Linked DNA regions of Posidoniimonas polymericola. The protein of the gene in region 1 interacts with the protein of each later gene in a pairwise test. Links are inferred from orthologs where the notes say so. Each region holds a gene or a part of one and is shown on either strand. Other genes may lie near its edges.

Evidence for each region.
Region 2: the proteins of Pla123a_RS10235 (region 1) and def interact in binary tests that used the Escherichia coli proteins (3 or more experiments, as listed by UniProt). The link is inferred for Posidoniimonas polymericola from one-to-one orthologs.

The regions. Positions count from the first base shown.
Region 1 is NZ_SJPO01000004.1:280,439-290,430, forward strand. The notes cover bases 2,544-5,317. They hold Pla123a_RS10235 (aspartate-semialdehyde dehydrogenase), read right to left. Parts: upstream 4,552-5,317; coding sequence 3,535-4,551; downstream 2,544-3,534. Other genes in these bases: Pla123a_RS10225 (GH92 family glycosyl hydrolase), read right to left, coding at 2,544-2,614; truA (tRNA pseudouridine(38-40) synthase TruA), read right to left, coding at 2,792-3,529; Pla123a_RS10240 (HTTM domain-containing protein), read right to left, coding at 4,743-5,317. In the rest of the region: Pla123a_RS10220 (hypothetical protein), read right to left, coding at 1-389; more of Pla123a_RS10225, read right to left, coding at 428-2,543; more of Pla123a_RS10240, read right to left, coding at 5,318-5,744; Pla123a_RS10245 (hypothetical protein), read right to left, coding at 5,741-6,544; Pla123a_RS10250 (TIGR03000 domain-containing protein), read right to left, coding at 6,681-7,799; Pla123a_RS10255 (protein-L-isoaspartate(D-aspartate) O-methyltransferase), read right to left, coding at 8,180-9,400; Pla123a_RS10260 (aminotransferase class V-fold PLP-dependent enzyme), read left to right, coding at 9,578-9,992.
Region 2 is NZ_SJPO01000001.1:681,502-691,421, forward strand. What follows is about bases 4,880-7,581. They hold def (peptide deformylase), read left to right. Parts: upstream 4,880-5,787; coding sequence 5,788-6,375; downstream 6,376-7,581. Other genes in these bases: efp (elongation factor P), read left to right, coding at 5,068-5,643; fmt (methionyl-tRNA formyltransferase), read left to right, coding at 6,595-7,542; Pla123a_RS02815 (hypothetical protein), read right to left, coding at 7,573-7,581. Also shown: Pla123a_RS02775 (glycoside hydrolase family 43 protein), read left to right, coding at 1-721; Pla123a_RS02780 (DUF3253 domain-containing protein), read left to right, coding at 725-979; Pla123a_RS02785 (YciE/YciF ferroxidase family protein), read right to left, coding at 1,078-1,569; Pla123a_RS02790 (GTP-binding protein), read right to left, coding at 1,837-3,252; EF-P beta-lysylation protein EpmB, read right to left, coding at 3,830-4,864; more of Pla123a_RS02815, read right to left, coding at 7,582-7,806; Pla123a_RS02820 (hypothetical protein), read left to right, coding at 7,805-8,308; Pla123a_RS02825 (hypothetical protein), read left to right, coding at 8,419-8,610; tRNA (N6-isopentenyl adenosine(37)-C2)-methylthiotransferase MiaB, read left to right, coding at 8,736-9,920. UniProt on the Escherichia coli protein: Removes the formyl group from the N-terminal Met of newly synthesized proteins. Requires at least a dipeptide for an efficient rate of reaction. N-terminal L-methionine is a prerequisite for activity but the enzyme has broad specificity at other positions.

The DNA.
Region 1 (9,992 bases):
ACTAGCCACACTGCGATCGGAAAGCCCACCAGCATCGCCGCCGTGAACCACCACGGGTAGGGCAGCATCGACAGGTTCAATCCGAGGGCCAAGAACAGCGGCGCCGCGACCGTCAACGCCGCGGCGACGCCCTGGATCCGCCGCGCGGCGTAGACGCCCAGGCAGACCGTGCCCAGCCACATCGGCACGACGCTCGCCAGCACCCAGCCCGGGTAGTTGGCGACGTGCACGCACATCGCCTCCATCTGCTTCTCGGGGTCCTCCATCTGCTGAATCCCCGGCGGGAAGGGGTGCACAATCGAGCTGTAGAACTCGACCGCGATCACGCCGATCAGCGACAACGCGAGCCCTAACACCACGGCGGCGACGAAACGGAGGACGGTGCGCATCGGCGTGCTCAATGAGGGAGGCGGCCTGGCGGCCCGCGCTAATTGCGGGTTGCTTCGGCTTCGATGACGAGTTCGCCGGCGCGGGTCAGATCGTCATGCGTCACGATCCAGCCGTCCAGCGGCGTTCCGTCCAGCGTCACGCGGCGGATCTTCTCGCCGGCGCCCCGACGCTTGATCGTCACCGTATTGTTCGGCAGTGTCAGCTTGACCTCGTCGAACAGCGGCACGGTCACGACGTACTCTGGATCCGCCGGCGAGTACGAGTAAAGGCCGATCGCGTTCATCACGTACCACGAGGACATCTCGCCGGCGTCGTCCATGCCGCACAGGGCGTGGCCGCCCGCCATGCCGTAGAAGCGGTCCATCAGCGTATTGAGCACCGCCTGGCACTTCTCCTGACGGTCGACCCAGTAGTAGACGTACGGGAACCCATGGTCCGGCTGGTTGCCGTGGCAGTACTGCCCCAGGAAGCACGACACGTTGCGCGCGATATGCCGCGGGTTCCAAGGGATAGTGAACAGCCGGTCGAGCTGGGCCTCGCACGCCTGCTTGCCGCCGAACAGCTCGACCAGGCCGGCCGTGTCGTGCGGGGCGAAGAACGTGCTCTGCCAGGCGTTCGCCTCGCGGTACATGTACTCGTAGTACGGCTGCTCGGGATCGAACGGGGTGACGAACTGCCCGTCGTCGAGCCGCCCCCGCATTAGCCCGGTCGCGGGGTCGAACACGTTGGCGTAGTTCTTCACGCGGTCTTCCATCTGCAGCCGCGTGGCGCCGTCGCCAAGCTCGCGGGCCAGCAGGCCGACGGCGTAGTCATCGTAGGCGTACTCGAGGGTCTTGGTGACGCCGGCCTTAGCCTTGGTCTCGACCTCGGGGCGGTCGACCGGCGGCGTGGCGATGTAGCCCCGCTCGTCGTACTCCCTCAGGTGGGGCCGCCCGCCGCGGCCGGGGACCGTGGCGTTTTTCTTGAGCAGCTGATAAGCGGCGTGAACATCGTAACCGCGGACGCCGCGCAAGTAGCAGCCGGCGATGTACGGCGCCGCGTGGTCGCCGTGGAAGAAGGTCGGCATGTAGCCCTCGATCTCGCCCCGGTCGACCAGCGACGAGATCACGTCCGCCGTGACATCGGGCGAGAGCATCGCCAGCAGCACCAGCTTGTTGCGGTAGTCGTCCCACAGCGAGGGCTTGGTGTAGTAGCGGAACTCCTTCCGCACGACCCGGCCCTGGGCGTCGGTGAACTCGCCGTTGGCGTCGGACCGCAGGGCGGGCCACAGGAACGAGCGGTACAGGCACGAGTAGTACAGCCCCCGCTGCCGCGGCGTGCCGCCGGCAACCTCGGCCTTGGAGAGCAGCGTGCTCCACTCGTCGGTCGCCTCGCGGCGGACCTCGTCGAACGAGCGGCCGTCGAGCTCGGCCTCGAGGTTGCGTCGCGCGTTCTCGACGCTCACAAACGACAAGCCGATCCGCAGCTCGACCGGCTCGTCACCCGCGGCCAGGCGGAGCACCTTGAGCGGGCGGCCCCAGCGGCCGCGGCCTAGGTCGATGGTCTCAAACTCTTCGATGTCGCGGCTAACGGTCGCGTAGAAGTAGACCTTCTCGTTTGCCTGCTGAAAGCCCGACACCGCGTGGAACCCGTCCTGCTCGAGCTCGAAATCCCGCACGCGTTCGTTGGAGCGGGCGATATCGAACACTATCTTGGCCTCCTGCCCTGCCGGGTAGCGGTAGCGGTGCAGACCGCAGCGGAGCGTGGAGGTCAGCTCGGCGTCGACGCCGTAGTCGTCGAGCCGCACGCGGTAGTAGCCGGGCGAGGCCGACTCCTCCTCGTGCCGGAACCGCGAGCCGAGCAACTCGCCGCGCGGCCCTCCCCTGCCCTCGCGTCGCGTGTCGATCTCGCCAGTAACCGGCAGCACCGGCAGGTAGCAGAGGTTCCAGTGCCCCTTGTTGGTGTGCGTGAAGGCGAGGATCCGCTCGTCCTCGTACTCGTAGCCCGCGCCGCTGCGGTACTCGGTCATCGGGCTGAGCTGCACCATCGCGTTGGGCCGCGACGCGCCGGGGAACGTCAGCCCCGCCCACACGCGGTACGGCGGCTCAAAGCCAATGTCCGCCGGATCCGTCAGCGGCGCCGTGCCGAGGAAGGGGTCGACCAGGTCGACCGGACGCTGCTGGGCGCCGGCGGCCGCGCACAGCGCAAGTGAAGTAAGTACGGCAAGAACTCGTGCGGCGTTCATCGATGCTCGCGACTCAGGTAGGGTAGTTAGGAGGGCTCAGCTTCCAATTCTAGCCTATCCCACTCCCCAGAAGCGAACGCAATTAGGAAGCGTCGCGGCTCCGCCGCGCATACAGCACCCTTGGCTCCGCCGCGCATACAGCAAACAGCGGCTCCGCCACGCGTGCCGCTCCTGCCGCTAGTACTCCACCGAAACCAGCACCAGCCCCTGCGGCGGGGCCGTCGGCCCGGCGGCCTTGCGGCTGCGGGCAGCGATCACCTCGGCGACCCACTCGGGCGGCTTTGCGCCGCGGCCGACCTCGACCAGCGTGCCGGCGATCGCGCGGACCATGTTGTAGAGGAAGCCGTCGCCGGTGACCTCGATTTCGAACCGCTCGCCGCGCTGCGTGATGTCGAGTCGGAGGATGGTCCGGACCGTGGTCGCGCGTTCGGAGCCGGTCGACTCGAAGCTGACGAAGTCGTGCCGCCCGAGCAGGTGCTGGCCGCCCTGCCGCATCAGCTCGGCGTCGAGCTCGCCGGCGGGGAAGTGCCACACGTAGCCGCGGTCCATCAGCGGCCGGGTGCGGCTGTTGTGGATCTGGTACCGGTAGGTCTTGCGGAGCGCGTCGTGCGTGGCGTGGAAGTTGGGCGGCGCGGCTTCGGAGGAAACCACCACGATGTCGTCCGGCAGGTGGGCGTTGAGCGCCCGGGCGATCTGCTCGGTCGCGATCATGGTCTGGGTCTCCACTCCAGCCACCTGCCCCAGCGCGTGCACGCCGGCGTCGGTACGGCCGCTAGCGGTCAGGCGGACCTCCTCGCCGGTGATCTCACGCCAGGCACGCTCTACCTCGCCCTGCACGGTCCGCCGCGCGGGCTGGACCTGCCAGCCCGCGTAGGCGGCCCCGTCGTAGGCGATGGTGAGCTTGACGCGCGGCATCCGAGCTAAACCGCACCGGCGGCCTGCTTGACCAGCAGCTCGGCAATCTGCACCGCGTTGGTCGCGGCGCCCTTGCGGAGGTTGTCGCTGACGCACCAGAACGCCAGGCCGTTGTCGCAGGACAGGTCCTCGCGGATACGGCCGATGAACGTGTTGTCGTCGCCGGCGCAGGTCTGCGGCATTGGGTACTGACCGGCGCCCAGATCGTCGACCACCTTGATGCCGGGCGTGGCGGCGAACAGCTCGCGGGCCTGATGGACTGTGATCTTGCGTTCGGTCTCGACCAGGATGCTCTCGCTGTGGCAGTTGCTCACCGGCACGCGGACGCAGGTCGGGCACACCTTGATCGAGTCATCGCCGAAGATCTTCTGGGTCTCGTAGACCATCTTCATCTCTTCGGACGTGTAGCCCTGCTCCTTGTGCGAGCCGATCTGCGGGATCAGGTTGAACGCGATCGGGTGGGCGAAAACTTCGTAGTCGTGCTGCTTGCCGTCGAGGTACGCCCGCGAGCCGTTGTCGAGGTCACGCTGCCCCGCGACGCCCGCGCCGCTGGTCGCCTGGTAGGTGCTGACGATCACGCGGCGGATCTTGCCGGCGTCGTGCAGCGGCTTCATGGCGAGCACCATCTGCGTGGTGCTGCAGTTCGGGCTGGAGATGATGCCCTGGTGCTTGAGCGCCGCCTCCGGATTGATCTCGGGGACGACCAGCGGCACCTTTGGGTCCATCCGCCAGTAACCCGACTCGTCGACCACCACGCAGTTGCGTTCGACCGCCCACGGGCAGAACTCCTGGGCGACGTCGTCCGGCGTGCTGCCGATCGCCAGGTCGATGTCGTTGAACGCGTCGGGCACGAGCTCCTCGACCGGGTGCTGCTCGCCCTTGAACTCGACCGTCGTGCCCGCACTCCGGGCCGAGGCCAGAAACTTGATGCGCTGATACGGGAAGTCCCGCTCGGCTAGCATCTGGCGGATCAAAGTGCCCACGGCGCCGGTGGCGCCAACGATGGCGATGGTCTCGAACACGGGGATCAGGCTCCAGGCGGAACTGGTACGGACGGGGTCGTTCCCGGGGGACCCAAAGCCGGGCCCCAGGTTCGCCCCAGGGTGACAGACGCAGCCCCGCATTATAGCCGCCCCACGGGACGCCCGCGAGCGGCCCCACGGGCGGGATCTGCCCTCAATCCAGCCTCAATCCCGCCAGCGGGCTTCCAGGCCTAGGCCGCAGCCTTCTCGCCAGCCACGGCCAGCTTGACCCGTCGGGCGAGCGGGTCGCACCAGCGGCGGACGGTCTCGGGCTGCAGGAACGCCATGTTCGCGAAGATCATGATCAGGGCGAACGTCCACATCCCCATCGCGGCGCCGATGAACAGATGCATGCCGATCATCGCGGCCAGCATCCACGGCCGGGCCCAGCGGTTCCACACCAGGCAGCAGTAGAAGATCTCGAGGAACACGGTGGCGTGGGTCAGGAAGTCGACCACGTACAGCAGGTCGAACGACCCGCCCCCCCACAGCGGGACCTGCGCCGATAGCCAGGTCATGTCGAGCGAGCGGTACTCGTAGCTCGCCACCGAGTACCACACGGCGCCGCCGTTCCACCACATGTCGCCCTGGGCTTTGCCGAGCCCGCCGAACAGGTAGATGACGCAGAGGTGCAGCTGGATGAGCCGCGTGGCGAGGTTGGCCATCACGCTGGGCCCCGCCTCGGTCGATGCGCCGCGGCGGAGCCGCAGCAGCCGGTCGACCGAGTACCGCGCGCCGCACGGGCTCAGCATCACGTACGTGATCATCATGCAGTTGGCCTTGTCCAGGCCAAAGAAGGCGCCGGGCGTGACGCGGTTGGCGTAGCTCAACGCGGAGATCCAGGCCAGCACGGCGACCCAGCGCGAGAACAGACCGATTGTGAGCAGGAAGAACACGATCAGATTGAGCACGTGCACCGACCACCGCAGCGTGTCCGAGCCGATGTAGTCCCAGTAGCTGAAGCCCATCCGCCCGCCCTGCGTCGCCGGCAGCAGCTCGCCGGTCCATCCGTCGGTCGGGCTGAAGAACGCGTGCAGGCCGAACGACCACACCAGGTGCGTGTACAGCAGCATGCCGCCGACCAGCACCCGCAGGATTGAAACCAGCGCCGGGTCGGTCGGGGTGAACCAGAAGTCGTTCCAGCCCCGCCACACCGTGCGGAGGTACTCGCTGACGCGGTTGATCATAGTCACGCCCCCCCACCAAGAGGCAACGACTCGGGCTCGGCCGGCGACGATTGGTTGTAGAACCGCGGCGGCAGCAGCGGCTGCTCGAGTTGGCCCGCCCGCTCGGTAAGGGTTAGCACCGTGCGGTACAACGACGGGTCGGTCGCCGAGATGTCCGGCGGCGGCTGAACCGTGCCGTCCGCCAGGACGCGCGGGCGGAACTCCTCGGGGTTGAGCGAGCGGTGCTCGATGTACTGCAGCTCAACCGCTTGGCCGCCGTGGGTGCGGAGTAGATGGCGGGCGTAAGAACGCAGGTTGAGTTCCAGGTTCTGCTGCTGGGTTCTTCTCACGTCGTCGTAGGTCGCGTTGGGTGGGGGACCAAACACCCGCAGGTCGCCGGCCTGGTCGGCCAGCATCATGTGCCGGTGGTACCACAGCCGCGGCCACTGCGTGGCGTGGTTGCTATTGGCCCGGTTGGGGAATTCCCCCTCGGCGATTGGCTCGCCGGATTCGCCGAGCACCCGGTACCGCACCAGCTGGCCCGCCATGGGTGGGTCGGGGCTGAAGAACGAATAGCCGCCGTTGAGGTACAGCGGGTCGGTGTACCAGCGGACAAACGGCGACTGGGCGGTCACCCGCGTGAGCTCCGAGTTCTTCGGCTGCAGCGACAGCGGCGCCATGAACACCACAAACACGTGCCACGCCAGCCAGACCGACAGCCCCAGCCGGGCCCAGTACGGCAGCGGCCACGGCCCCGGTTCGGGCCGGGGCTTCTTGGCCGGCTTCTCCTTGGGCGAAGCCGCCTCGTCTGATTTGTTCTTGGCCACAGCAGTAGCTAGCAGGAAGAGGGCGGGTAGTGATCGCGCCCGTAGCAAATGAAAAAACCCCGCACCGGTCAATGCCGGTGCGGGGCCAATGTCTTAGCGACGCCGCTACACAGTAATTAGGGGCAGCGGCGCCGGGCTAGTTGGATGCTAGCGTCTGGGCGTCGGCGCCGAAGTCGAGCTGCAGGTCGTCGCCACCGCGGAGGGTGATGACCCGCTCCTGCGAGGTCGGCTTGCCGTCCAGCTCGTACTCAACCCGGACCGTGTAGTCCTCCCAAGTGTGCCCGGCGGGTAGACGTGTGGTCGCGAACTCGCGAACCTCGCCGGTCTGACGGGTCTCGGCTCCAGCCAGGGTAACCTTGGCGTCGGCCGGGACGTTCAGGGTCAGCTTGGTGGAGGTCTCCTGCTCACCCTCGACGACAGCCGGGGTCGGCTCGTTGGGAGCAGAGAACGCCAGCGAAACCTCGCCACCGGCGGTCAGCGTAGCGGTGCGGTTCTCGGTAACGGCCTTGCCGTCACGCTCGAACTCGACCTTCACGCGATAGGTGTAGCTCTGACCAGCACGCAGGCCGTTGGACACGTAGTGTCGGTCGGTGCCGGTGCTGGTGGTCTGCTTGTCGTTGACCCACACCACGGCGTCGGCCGGCACTGTCACGCGGAGCGTGCCCTTGCCAGAGGTCACCGAGCTGGTGACCACGACGCCCTCGCTGTAAACCGGCTTGGCCGCGTAGACCTCGGTCGTAACGCCGGTGGACGAGTAGCTGCCGTGGCTGCTGTAGCTGCCATGCGTGCTGTAAGAGCCATGGCTGCTGTAGCTGCTACCCGATGAGTACTCTGTCGAGTAACTGCTCGAGGACGAGCTGCCGTGAGAACTGGTCGAGTAGTACGAGGTGCTGTACGAGCCGTGGCTAGCGGACGAACCGCCCGTGGAACCGTAGCTAGCCGACGAGCCCGACGAAGCATGGCGGGCGTGGATCCTCGCTGCTAGGCGCCGCAGCGGACCGGGGCCGTGCGAACCGTAGCTGGCCGACGATCCACCGGATGAGCCGCTAGAAGCATAGCTGCCGTGGCTGGCCGAAGAGCCGTACGAAACCGAGTAGGCCCCGTGGCTGCCGCTGCTGGCATAGCTGCCGCTGCTGGCGTAAGAACCGTGACGGCTGTAGCTGCTGCCGGCGTAGGAACCGCCGCCGTACGAGCCGCTGCTGGCCGAGCCATAGCTTCCATGACTGCCCCAAAAAGCGTCGGCATCGGCAGGCATCAACAGCGCCGCGCCAATCGCCAAAGGCGCCCACAGATTTTTTCGACTAAGCATTTCCATTTTGCTCCCAACTCACCCTGGTGACTCATACAAGATAGGTAATATGCGGACCTCCGTCCGGATGTAAAGATAACAACGGCGTGTGGCATTGCAAGCAACATGGGCTAATTTCCGCGATATTACCCCCTGGGAAAGAAGCGACCTCTGGGGCGTTTGTGCAACAACGTGGTCTGGGCGCGACCGCGGTGCTTGCTGTGTCGCATCCCTGTAACAAACGCCACCAGCGATGACGTCCAAATGCCTCCAATGGGGCGGGATCCCGCCACCGCCGCTGGCGACAACGACAACCGGACACCTCGCGGCAAGCTTGATCCGTTGCGCTACTCGCCCTCAACCTCGATGCCGTCGATGGACAGCTCGCCAATGGCGCCCAGCAGGCCGATGCGGACGATGGCGTCGCGGGCGGCCAGCGGCACGCTGAGTTGCTGCTGGTACTCGGTCCAGGGGAACGAGCCGTGCATAGGGCCGATCGCCTCGTCGGTGATCGCGGCGCGCCGGTCGTCGTAGAAGGTGACCACAAAGTAGGGCCACTGCTGGTGGTTCTCGCCGTAGCGGATCTGCTCCCCCTTGGCCCAGAACCGGACGTTCAGCTTACGGACTTTGCGGCCGTCGACCGGCAGGCTCTGCAGCGCACGGCAGCCGCGGCCGGGGTCTTCGTTCTCGAAGCGGATGTAGCGCTCGCCCTCCTGGGCCTCGGTGTTGTCGCGGACGACTTCTCCCTGCCGCAGGTAGTACCAGCCGTCGGGAGTCTTGCTCTTGGAGTTGACCTGGAGCAGCTCCTCGAACCCGCCGTTCACCAGCCGCGGCTTGGTCGGGTCGGGCTGCACGCGGCGGAGGTCCTCGGCGGTGCCGGTCATCGGCACGAAGAACGTCCCGCGGAGCGGCTGCCGTCGCAGCTCGCCGTGCTCCTTGACATAAAGGTACAGGTTCTGGTGGTACCGGGTGCCCACCGGGATGACCATCTTGCCCCCTTCGCGGAGCTGCTCGACCAGCGGCTTGGGGACGTTCTCCGGCGAGCAGGTGACGATGATGCGGTCGAACGGTGCGGCCTCCGGCCAGCCGAGGTAGCCGTCGCCGATGCGGGTGTGGACGTTCTTGTACTTCAGCCGCTTGAGCGTCTTGGCCGCCTTGCGTCCCAGCTCGCCGACGATCTCGATCGAGTAGACCTCGTGGGCCAGCGCCCCGAGCACCGCCGCCTGGTAGCCCGAGCCGGTGCCGATCTCCAGCACCTTGTGCTGCGGCTGCACGTCGAGCTGCTCGGTCATGTACGCCACGACAAACGGCGGCGAGATTGTCTGCTGCGAGCCGATAGGCAGCGCCATGTCGAGGTAGGCGTGCTTGCGGCGGGCGAGCGGCACAAAGTCGTGCCGCGGGGTCTCACGCATCGCGGCGATCACCCGCGGGTCCTCCACGCCGGCCGCGACGATTTCTTCGTCGACCATCTGGTTGCGTTGCTGCTCGATACTAGTGCGCGACTGCGCGGTCGCGGTCGGCAGCAGGAGCAGGCAGGCGAGCAGCGTTAGTAGGAGGGGTAGTCTCATCGTGATGACTCGTTCCTCGGTACGGCGGCCTCAATTCGGCGGCATGGTAAGTGGCCGTGGGCGGCTGGGGGGCGGCGGGGTAGAATTGTCTGAACCTCGCCCCTCACCTTCGATTATGGCACGGCCAGCCGCCCTGTCGAATCGGCGTACCGCCTGCAACGAATCTGACGGCTTTGCATGTCTGAATCCCCTCACCTGGCCCTCCGCGACTCCCTGCGGCAGCAGATGCCGGTCGCCGAGCGTCACGCGTACCTCGACCACGCCGCGGTGGCCCCCCTGCCCCAGCCCACCCGCAAGGCGATCACCCGCTGGCTCGACCAGGCCGCCGAGCACGGCGATGTCTACTGGCCTGAGTGGGCCAAGCAGATCGAGCAAACCCGCCAGTCGGCCGCCGAGCTGATCTCTGCCAGCCCTGCCGAGATCGCCCTGGTCCCCAGCACCACCCACGGCATCACGCTGGTCGCCGAAGGGCTCGACTGGCAGAGCGGCGACAATGTCGTGACCCTGGCCGACGAGTTCCCCTCGAACCTCTACCCCTGGATGCATCAACGCGACCGCGGCGTCGAGGTCCGCACCGTCGAAACCGACAACG
Region 2 (9,920 bases), on another replicon or contig:
CGACCTCGACTACAGCGTGATCGACGCCCACATCGTGTGGCAGCCGGGCGGCCGCGGCGGGACAGGCCGGTGGGTAATGTCGCTCAAGCGGGAGCAGGGCGCCAGCCAGGGCGGCAAGAACATCCGCCTGGCGTTTAGCGACGCCGCGATCAGCCCGGCCAGCTTCATCAACCCGACCGAGCCGTACGTCGGCTCCGGCACGGCGATCCAGGGCGGCCAAGAGGCCGAGGGCTCGTCGATGGTCTACTGGAACGACGAGTGGCTCCTGTACTGGGACGCGTACACCAGCGGCCACTACTCGCTGGCGTCGTCCACCGACCTGGAAAACTGGACCGACGATTCGAACGAGCTGTCCTTCCCGGTCGACCACCCGCGGCACGGCACCGTGATGATCGCCGACGCCGCGAACGTCGGCTGGCGCCTTGCCGCGCGGGGCGACCTCAACTCGGACGGCGTTGTGGACGTCGGCGACTACCAGATCCTGATCGGCAACCACCTAACCGACCTATCGGCCTACGACCAGCTCGGCCAGGCCATCCGCGGCGACCTCGACGCCGACGGCGACAACGACTTCGACGACTTCCGCCTGTTCAAGACCGACTACGAGCGGACGTACGGCGCCGGCTCGTTCGCCGCAATGCTGGCGGTCCCAGAACCGGCCGCGTCGGCCTGGTTGCTCGCCCTTTTCACCGTCACGACGCTGCGGCGCCGCCGCACCTGAGTTATGGCGGAGACGACAGCCGAACAGATCGCAGCGTGCCTCCTGGAACTCGCCGAGCAGAGGGGCGCCGGCAAGACCTTCTGCCCGTCCGAGGCGGCGCGGCGGCTCTCGCCCGAGGACTGGCGGCCGCTGATGCCGGCGATCCGTTCGGTCGCCACCCGACTGGCCGAGAAGGGCGGCCTGGCAATCACCCAGGCAGGCCGTCCGGCGTCGATCGACGCCAAGGGGCCGATCCGGCTGGGGCTGCCGGATTGCTAGCTGGTCTAGTCTTAGGGGACGCTGGCTGACAAGGCCATCAATAAGCCCCGCCCCTTCCAGAGAGAAGAGGCAGGGCCCACAGTCGGTGCAGGCCCGCACTAGGCGGTAGCGGCCAGTTTATTCAGGTTCTTCGAGAGCTTGGTCAGCTTCTTGTCGGCCGACTCTTCCTCGTCGATATTCTGCTTGAGCAGCTTGAGAGCCTTGGAGTAGCCGAGCACCTCGGCCCACGTGCAGAGCGTGCCGTAAGTGGCGATCTCGTAGTGCTCTGCCTTCTGGGCGCAAGCAATGATCAGAGCGTCCTTCACCTCGGGGTCGGCGTCTTCCTTCAGGCAGTCTTCACCTTCCTTGATGATGCCCTTCATCGCCTCGCAGGCTTTAGCGCGTGCGGACTTGCCGGTTTCTTCGAAGGACTGCTCGACACGCTCCACGTGCTTCTCGGTCTCGGCGAGATGGTTCTCGAAAGCCGCCTTTAGGTCTTTGCTGTGAGACTTTTTGGCCATCTTGGGAAGCACCTTGAGCAGCTGCTTCTCGGCGCTCAGCACATCACGCAGCTCGTCGTAAAAGGCGTCGGCGAGTGTATCTAGGGACATGGTTGCTCCTTGAGGGGGATGAGGGGAGCCCGCTCCAACTTTGCGTCGGGGCGAGCAAGGGGGCGTTGATGTTCAACTCGGCGGCGCTCTGGCCACCGTGCACGGCCCTACCGTAGGCAATTGCCGTGCCGTAGAGATTCAAGAGAGAACCACGCCATTCGGACCGAGGAATGCCTCCCCACGCATCGGTCTCAGCAGGCGGACGCCGCTAGGCGAGCAGCTAAGAGGCCAACATGAGCGTGGCGCGCTCACGACATCGGCGAGAATTCAGCCAGAAGCGTGGCGGTTCTTGGAGAGCTTCTTCTTGATCTCCTTCTTCAGGTCGCCCAGAACCGAGGCCTTGTTGGTGTTCTCCAGCACCTGCATCACGACCTTTTTGGGGCCCTTGTCACCCCAGCTCGATCCCTGCTCGAAGTACACCCGCGCCGCCTGGCCGACGATGTAGCTGCCGTAGCCGGCGGCCGCGGCCTGGGGCGCGGCGACCAGCGGCGCCGCGGCGCCGAGCGAGATCCCCTTCAGCAGCGAGCTGCCGTAGCTGGTCACGGCCTCGCCGAGCATCACCCAGCCGGCCGCCTTGGCGAGCGACAGCGCCAGGTCCCGGGCGCGGCCGACGCTCATCTCCAGCCCGTAGACGTTGGCCAGCGTAACGATCATCGCCGCGTCGACAGCCAAGCCGCCGGCAACGTCCGCCACCGCCACCGGGTTGAGCGCCACGGCGGTCGCCTTGGCGACCGCGAACGTGCGGATCACCTGGGTCGCCTTCTGGTTGCGCATCTGCACGCGGATTGCGGCGATGCGGTCGCTGCGGTCCGCGGCGTACATCGACGCGTTCAGCGCAATCAGCGACGAGCCGTCTGCCTCCAGCACCTCGAGGATCCGCTCGCGGAGCCCGCCGACGTCGACCGGCGGCTTCCGCCACTCGCTCCGCTGCGACCCGTCGGCGCTCTCGATCACATACTGCAGCTCGCGCGGGTCGGCCGACGTCGTGACGATGTTCTCCGGGTCGACCAGCCCGGCCGCCCGCTGCGTGCGGAGCACGTCGAGCAGGTCCTCGAGCTGGCTCGGCGTGTACAGGTCGGTCTTGTTAACCACCAGCAGGATCGGCTTGTGGAAGGTCGCCAGCTCGGCCAGCGCGTTGTGCTCGGTCTCGTTGAGGTCCGAGTCGGTGACGAACAGGATCAGGTCGGCCCGCTCGGCCGCCTCGCGCGCCATCTCGGCCCGCTCGGCGCCGCCGACCTCGTTCAGGCCTGGCGTGTCGACCAGCACGACCTGCGACTGCTCAAAGCCCGGCAGCACGTACCCGGCGCCCTCCCAGTCGAGCCGCCAGACATCCTTGGTCCAGCCGCCGCGGACGTTCACCTGGGCCGACTGCGTGCCGGTCAAGGCGTTGATCAGGGCGCTCTTGCCGGTCGAGATCTCGCCGAACACGACAATCTCGACCCGGCCGCTGCGGAGCTTGCGGGCCATGTCCCGCAGCTCGCGGAGGTCGCCGAGCAGGATGTCGCGTTCGGCCTCGTTGCAGCCCTCGACCTTCTCGATCGCGCGGCGCACGGCGTCGAGCGCCGACCACATCTCGCGGTCGTCGTGCTCGGGCGGCGGCCCAGCCGGGGACTGCCCAGCCGGGGACCCCGCTTCCGGGGGCTGGGCGGCCGCGGCGTCGGGGGTGGTCTCTTCTTGATTCACACGGAGTTCCGTAGGGCGTTGTTGGCAGGCTCTGGGGCAATCATCGTGCCGAGCCGGCGTAATTCTACAGTGTAGCCCCCCCTAGCCGGCGAGCTACGCCTCGCCGGAGGCCGCCTCCCCAAAGGTTCTGTAACTGGCGGTTTTGTCCGCAGGATTTTGTCCGCAGGGTTTTGTCCACCACCCTCCTCGGCGAGCCAGCCCCAACTCCTGCCAGCGTGACCGTTTTCCACTGCAATAGCGGCCTCAAACGCGATTCCCGCCGGTGACCGGCCCACGGGTGTTTTGTCCGAAATATCGCGCGGAGGGGACAAAACCCCTGGCGAACCCACCCCCTGCGTGGCTCCCCTGCAATCTCAGGCGGCAGCCCTACGAGAGGAGCTTATCTACCGAGCGCGCAGCGCCACACGAACCGCCGGCTTCCGCCCGCAGTTGCTTCAGAGCACAGAACGCCCAAGTCGATCTACCACAACCTCTCCATTGGACCGCGCTCAGTGCGTCATTTCTACAAGAAACGGGAGAATGCCCCGATTCGCCCTCAGCGGGTGGTGAAGGCCGACCCGCGGGCGAATCGATCGCCCTACCGAATCACCGTCTTGCTGGACTCGCCCGCTTCTTCGCGGACCAAGCGTGGGACCGCGTAGCCGGGCAGGCGGGCGCGGAGCTTGGTGATGATCTGCTCGCCGAGCTCGCTCGGCGTTTCGAAGTGCGCCGCGCCCGCGACCTTGTCGAGCTGGTGCAGGTAGTACGGCATCACCCGGTGGTCGACCAGCCGCTCGCACAGCTCGGCCTGGGCGGCGGTCGTGTCGTTGACGCCGCGTAGCAGCACCGCCTGGTTCAACAGCGGCACGCCGGCGCCCGCGAGCCGGGCGATCGCCCGGGCGACCTCCCCGTTGACCGCATCGTCGAGTTCGTTGGCGTGGTTGGCGTGCAGCACCATCACCGGCGTGAGCCGCGTGCCAGTCAGCCAGGCGAGCAGCTCGTCGGTCACGCGGCTAGGGATCATCACCGGCAGCCGTGTGTGCACCCGCAGGCGGTTGACGTGGGGGATGTCGGCGATGCGGCGGGCGAGCTCGCCGAGCGTCTCATCGACGAGCGTGAGGGGGTCGCCGCCGCTGAGGATCACCTCGTGGATGGTCGGGTCGGCGGCGATCTGGGCAAGGGCCTCATCCCAAGCGGCCAAGGCCTTGGGCGACTCGCTGTAGGGGTAGTGCCGCCGGAAGCAGTAGCGGCAGTGCACGGCGCACGCGCCGGTGGTCACCAGCAGCACGCGGCCCTGGTACTTCTGCAGCAGTCCCGGCGTGAGGGCGGCCGCGGCGTCGCCGACCGGGTCCTGGTCGAAGCCGGTGGCGGGCGCCAACTCGTCGGCCAGCGGCAGCACCTGCCGCAGCAGCGGGTCGGCCGGGTCGCCGGGCCGCATCCGGCCGACGTAGCCGCGGGGCGCCAGCAGGGGGAACTCGCGGGCGGCCGCGCGGGCCGGTTCGACCCACGAATCGGGCAGTTCCAGCAGCCTAGCCAGCTCGGCTGGGTCACGGACCGCCTGCCGCAGCTCGGCCTTCCAGGGGGGGGAGTCAGCGGGGCGGACAAACCGCGTTGGAGAGGATAAACTGGTCAATTCGCCTGAATTCCGGGGGGGCGGCAGTGCCCGACCGGTTTTATCAGCGGCGGGCGCTAGTTGGAAGGCGCTAGCTGCTGGGCGCAGGGCGCTGGTTTACGCCTGGCGGCATTTTCTGCCGTTTACACGAGAAACAGCGCAAAGCGCCTTCCAACCAGCACCCGCACACCAAAACAAGACGAACAAGCGAGAGGACCTCACACGTGGGAACCATCAACACCAGCGACTTCCGCAAAGGCATGAAGGTGCAGATCGACGGCACCCCCTTCCTTTGCGTCGAGATGAACTTCCGCAAGCCCGGCAAGGGCGCCGCGCTCTACGAGTGCAAGATGAAGAACCTGCTCCGCAACACGGTTGTCGACCGCACCTACCGCGCCGGTCAGACGCTCGAGGAAGCGGACATCATGGAGTTCACCGCCCAGTTCCTGTACAAGCAGCTCGAGAGCTTCGTGTTTATGAACAACCAGGACTACGAGCAGTACGAAATGACCGCCGAGCAGGTGGGCGATCAGTGGAAGTTCCTCAAGGAGAACATGGACTGCCAGATCATGACCTTCGACAACAACCCAATCGGCGTGGCGCTGCCCAACCACGTGGTGCTGCAGGTCACGTTCGCCGAGCCGGCCCCCAAGGGCAATACGGCGACCGGCGTGTCGAAGCCCGTCACGCTCGAGACCGGCGGCGAGATCCTCGCCCCCGCCTTCATCAACGAGGGCGACTGGCTGCGGGTCGACACCCGCACCGGCGAGTACGTCGAACGGACCACCGCTCCGGCGTAATCTTCGCTCCCTCCCCTGTGGGGGACCCGCGTTCCTAGAAAACCTGGGGGTGGGGGCGCGCCGTGCCCCCTCCTCGCCCCCACCCTAACCCTCCCCCAAAGGGGAGGGGATAAACGATCGACGACGCTCTAAACAAGTCTTGTCATGCCCCTCGAAATCGTTCACTACCCGCACCCCACGCTCCGCCACGAGTCGCGCCCACTCAAGCGCGTCGACGCGGAGCTGAAGCAGATGGTGGCCGAGATGTTCGAGCTGATGTACGAGCACGAGGGGGTCGGGCTGGCGGCCAACCAGGTCGACCTGCCGTACCGCCTGTTCGTGATGAACCAGGAGGGCAACCCCGACGCCAAGGAGTTCGAACGGGTCGTCATCAACCCGGTGATCTCTAAGGGCAAGGGCTCTGAGGAAGGTCAGGAAGGCTGCCTGAGCGTGCCGGGCGTGCACGCCCAGGTGCCGCGCAAGACCTCGATCTTCCTGCAGGCGTACGACCTGTCAGGCAACGAGATCAAGGAGGAACTCCGCGGCTTCCCCGCGAGGATCGTCCAGCACGAGACCGACCACCTCGACGGCGTCATGTTCTTCGACCGCATCAGCCCGCCCGCCCGGGCGGACATCGCCGGCCAGATCGAGGAATTCGAGATCGACTTCCAGAGCCGTCTGAACACCGGCGAGGCGCCCACCGCCGAAACAGTCGCCGCCCGCCTGGCGGAGCTCGAGAAACTGCGGACTTAGTGGTTCCCCCTCCCCGGCAGGGGGAGGGGTTAGGGGAGGGGGCGCCCCTGAGACACGGCCGTCCCCGATTCTCGCGGCGCGTCTATGGTCCGTCGAAAAACGGGGACAGGCACGGCGCGTTCTGATGAGAGCTGGGACGCCGAATGTCCCTCGGGCTTCGAGCCAGTCCCCCTTTTTCGACTCGCGGCAAAACGCGGCAACGCCAGAGGGCACAACACCATGCGTCTGATCATCCTCGGAACCGGACCTTTCGCAGTGCCGATGATGCAGGCGCTGATCGCCAGCGATCACGAGATCGTGCAGGTAATCTGCAAGCCGCCCCGCGGCCGCCGCAAGGCGCCGCCGGCGCCCGTCGCGCTGGCCGCCGAGCAGGCCGGCCTGCCGCTGTGGACGCCCGAGTCCGCCAACGAACCAGAGTCGCAGGCCCGTCTCGCAGAGCTCGCCGCCGACCTCTTGGTGGTGTGCGACTACGGCGAGATCCTCAAGCGCGAGACCCTCGCCACGACCCGCCTGGGGGGCGTCAACCTGCACGGTTCGCTGCTCCCCAAGTACCGCGGCGCCGCCCCCGTGCAGTGGGCTGTCCTGAACGGCGACGCCGAGTCCGGCGTGACCGTCATCCACATGACGCCGACGCTCGACGCCGGCCCAATCCTCGGCCAGGCCGCCACGCCGATCGAACCCGACGAGACGTCCGGCGAGCTCGAGTCCCGGCTGGCCGAGCTCGGCGCGCCGCTGACGCTCGAGGTGGTCGACAAGCTGGCCGCCGGCACGGCCGGGCCGCTGCCGCAGGACGACTCGCTCCGCTGCCGCGCGCCGCGGCTCAGCAAGGAGCTGGGCCAGATCGACTGGTCCAAGCCGGCCCAGGAGATCAAGAACCTGGTCCGCGGCGCCCACCCCTGGCCCCGGGCGTACACGTTCTGGGGCTCCGGCCGGGGCGAGCCGCTGCGGCTGGTGATCGACCGGGTCGAGGTCTTGCCCGAGGCGGGCCCGGCGCCGGCCGGCGCGGTGGTGAACGCCGACGGCCGGTTGGTGGTCGCCGCCGGCGAGGGCGCCATCGAGATCCTCCAGCTCCAGCCCGCCGGCAAGCGTGCGATGGCGACCGCCGACTGGCTCCGCGGCGCGGCGATCAAGGCGGGGGATGGGCTGGGCGGCGGGCCTAAATCCTAGCCCATTGTTGGATTGCGATGGGCTTGGCGATTACAAGTAGAGCACCCGGACATCGGGACCCGGCACGCCGTGGGGCAGGAACACCTGCGTGGTTTGGTTGCGCCCGTCGACGTTGACTTCGATCTCGGCATTGCCCGCCTCGATAGTGGGGCACGTTCCGCGGACAATGAACTCGCGCGGTCCAAGGTGGGAGAGGCCGTACGAGGAATCGCCGACGATCAGGCGCAGGCTGACTTCAGCCGAATAGCGATTGGTGGACGCCATGCTTAGCGACTCCGAGTTGTTCGAGCGAGTTCAGACGTATGCCTCGCAACGAGAGTTAATAGTATCCGAAGAGAAGAAGCTCGGATACGGAAGCGACGGAACGGTTTGGCAGTCGGGAAACTCGGCTATCAAGGCTGTTCATCGGCGGCCTAATTATGAGGTTGAACGGGATAGCTACCTGCGGTTGGCGGAGGCCAGCGTTCATTCGATCGGAGGCTTCGCGGTCCCCCGGCTCATCGACTTCGACGACGCACTTCAGGTAATTGAGATGGAAATCGTGCAGGCGCCCTACCTGATCGATTTTGGCAAGGTGTACCTCGATCACCCGCCCAGCTACTGGAGCGATCCTCAGATGCGGGAGAACATCTACGCGGAATGGCGTGAGCGTTTCGAGGAGCACTGGGAAGAGGTCGCTGGCGTCATGTTCATGCTGCAGAAATACGGCATTTACTATGTGGACCCGAGGGAGTCGAACATCAACACCCAGGGGCTGGAACCCTAGGCCGTTGAGGGGCCCGGCGCCCGGTGTGCTGTCGGAGCGGTGAGAATCCCCCTCGCTCCGCCCCCCGGATCGCTGGTAGGATAGGGGACCCTCACCGCAGGACTGATGGCATGGATGGACTCGACCGCTGGGACATGGCGCTGCTAGCAGGCGCCGTGATCGCCGCGACCTGGAAGCTGATGGCGCTGATGGCCGTGCGGCGGAACCGCATCGTTGCGCAGGTGCAGCAGCAGATCGACCAGCAGCGCGAGCTGCAGAAGCAGCAGGCGGACGAGGCGGCGCAGAACGAGTCGGCCGCCTGACGCGCCGCCGCCCCGCGCGGCGCGCCGTAACGCCCCTGACCGTTTTGCTCCCCCGACCGGGAAGACGACCCTCACGACCCGACGACGCTTCTGCCTAGCTTCTGCCGACCAAGCCCCAGCCGCCCATGTCTACGCCCCCCAAAAAACTCTACATCGAAACCGTCGGCTGCCAGATGAACCTGCTCGACAGCGAGCTGGTCGTGGCGAGCCTCCGCAAGGAGGGCTACGAGCTGACCGGCACGCCGGCCGACGCCGACACCATCCTGTTCAACACGTGCAGCGTCCGGCAGCACGCCGAGGACAAGATCTACAGCGCGCTGGGCCGGCTGAAGAACGCCAAGCAAGAGAAGCCAGGCCGCGTGATCGGCGTGATGGGCTGCATGGCGCAGAAGGACCAGAAGCTGATCTTCCAGCGGGCGCCGTACGTCGACCTGATTGTCGGCCCCGGCCAGCTGCACCAGGTGCCCGAGCTGATCCGCGGCATCGAGCAGGACGGCCAGCAGCGGATGGAGGTCAGCCTCGGCCGCAAGGACGGCAAGGTCGACACCATCAAGCGGAGCCACGAGAGCTTCGACCCGCTGCGCGACCCGACCATGCGGCCCACGCCGTTCCAGGCGTACGTGCGGATCCAGATCGGCTGCGACAAGTTCTGCACCTACTGCATCGTCCCCAGCGTCCGTGGCCCGGAGCAGAGCCGACCGCCGAGCCAGGTCCTGGCCGAGGCAGGCCAGCTAGCCGACGAGGGCTGCAAGGAGATCACGCTGCTGGGCCAGACGGTCAACTCCTGGCGCCACGAGGAGGACGGCCGCCGCTGGCGGTTCAGCGACCTGCTGACCGAGCTGCACGAGGTCGACGGGCTGGAGCGGATCAAGTTCGTCACCAGCTACCCGCGCGACATGACCGACGACGTGCTCCAGGCGGTCCGCGACCTGCCGAAGCTCTGCAAGTACCTGCACGTGCCGGCGCAGAGCGGATCGGACGAGCAGCTCAAGCTCATGAAGCGCGGCTACACGGTCGCCGAGTACCGCGAGATGCACGACCGCGCCAAGCGGTGGATGCCCGACGTGGCGATCACCAGCGACTTTATCGTCGGCTTCAGCGGCGAGACCGACGCCGACTTCCAGCAGACGATGGACCTGGTCCGCGAGTGCCGGTTCAAGAACAGCTTCATCTTCAAGTACAGCGAACGCCCCGGCACCAAGGGCGCCGACCGCATGCCCGACGACGTGCCGGACGCCGTCAAGCGGGAGCGGAACAACGAGCTGCTGCAGCTGCAGAACGTGATCAGCGAGGAGGACAACCAGCCGTTC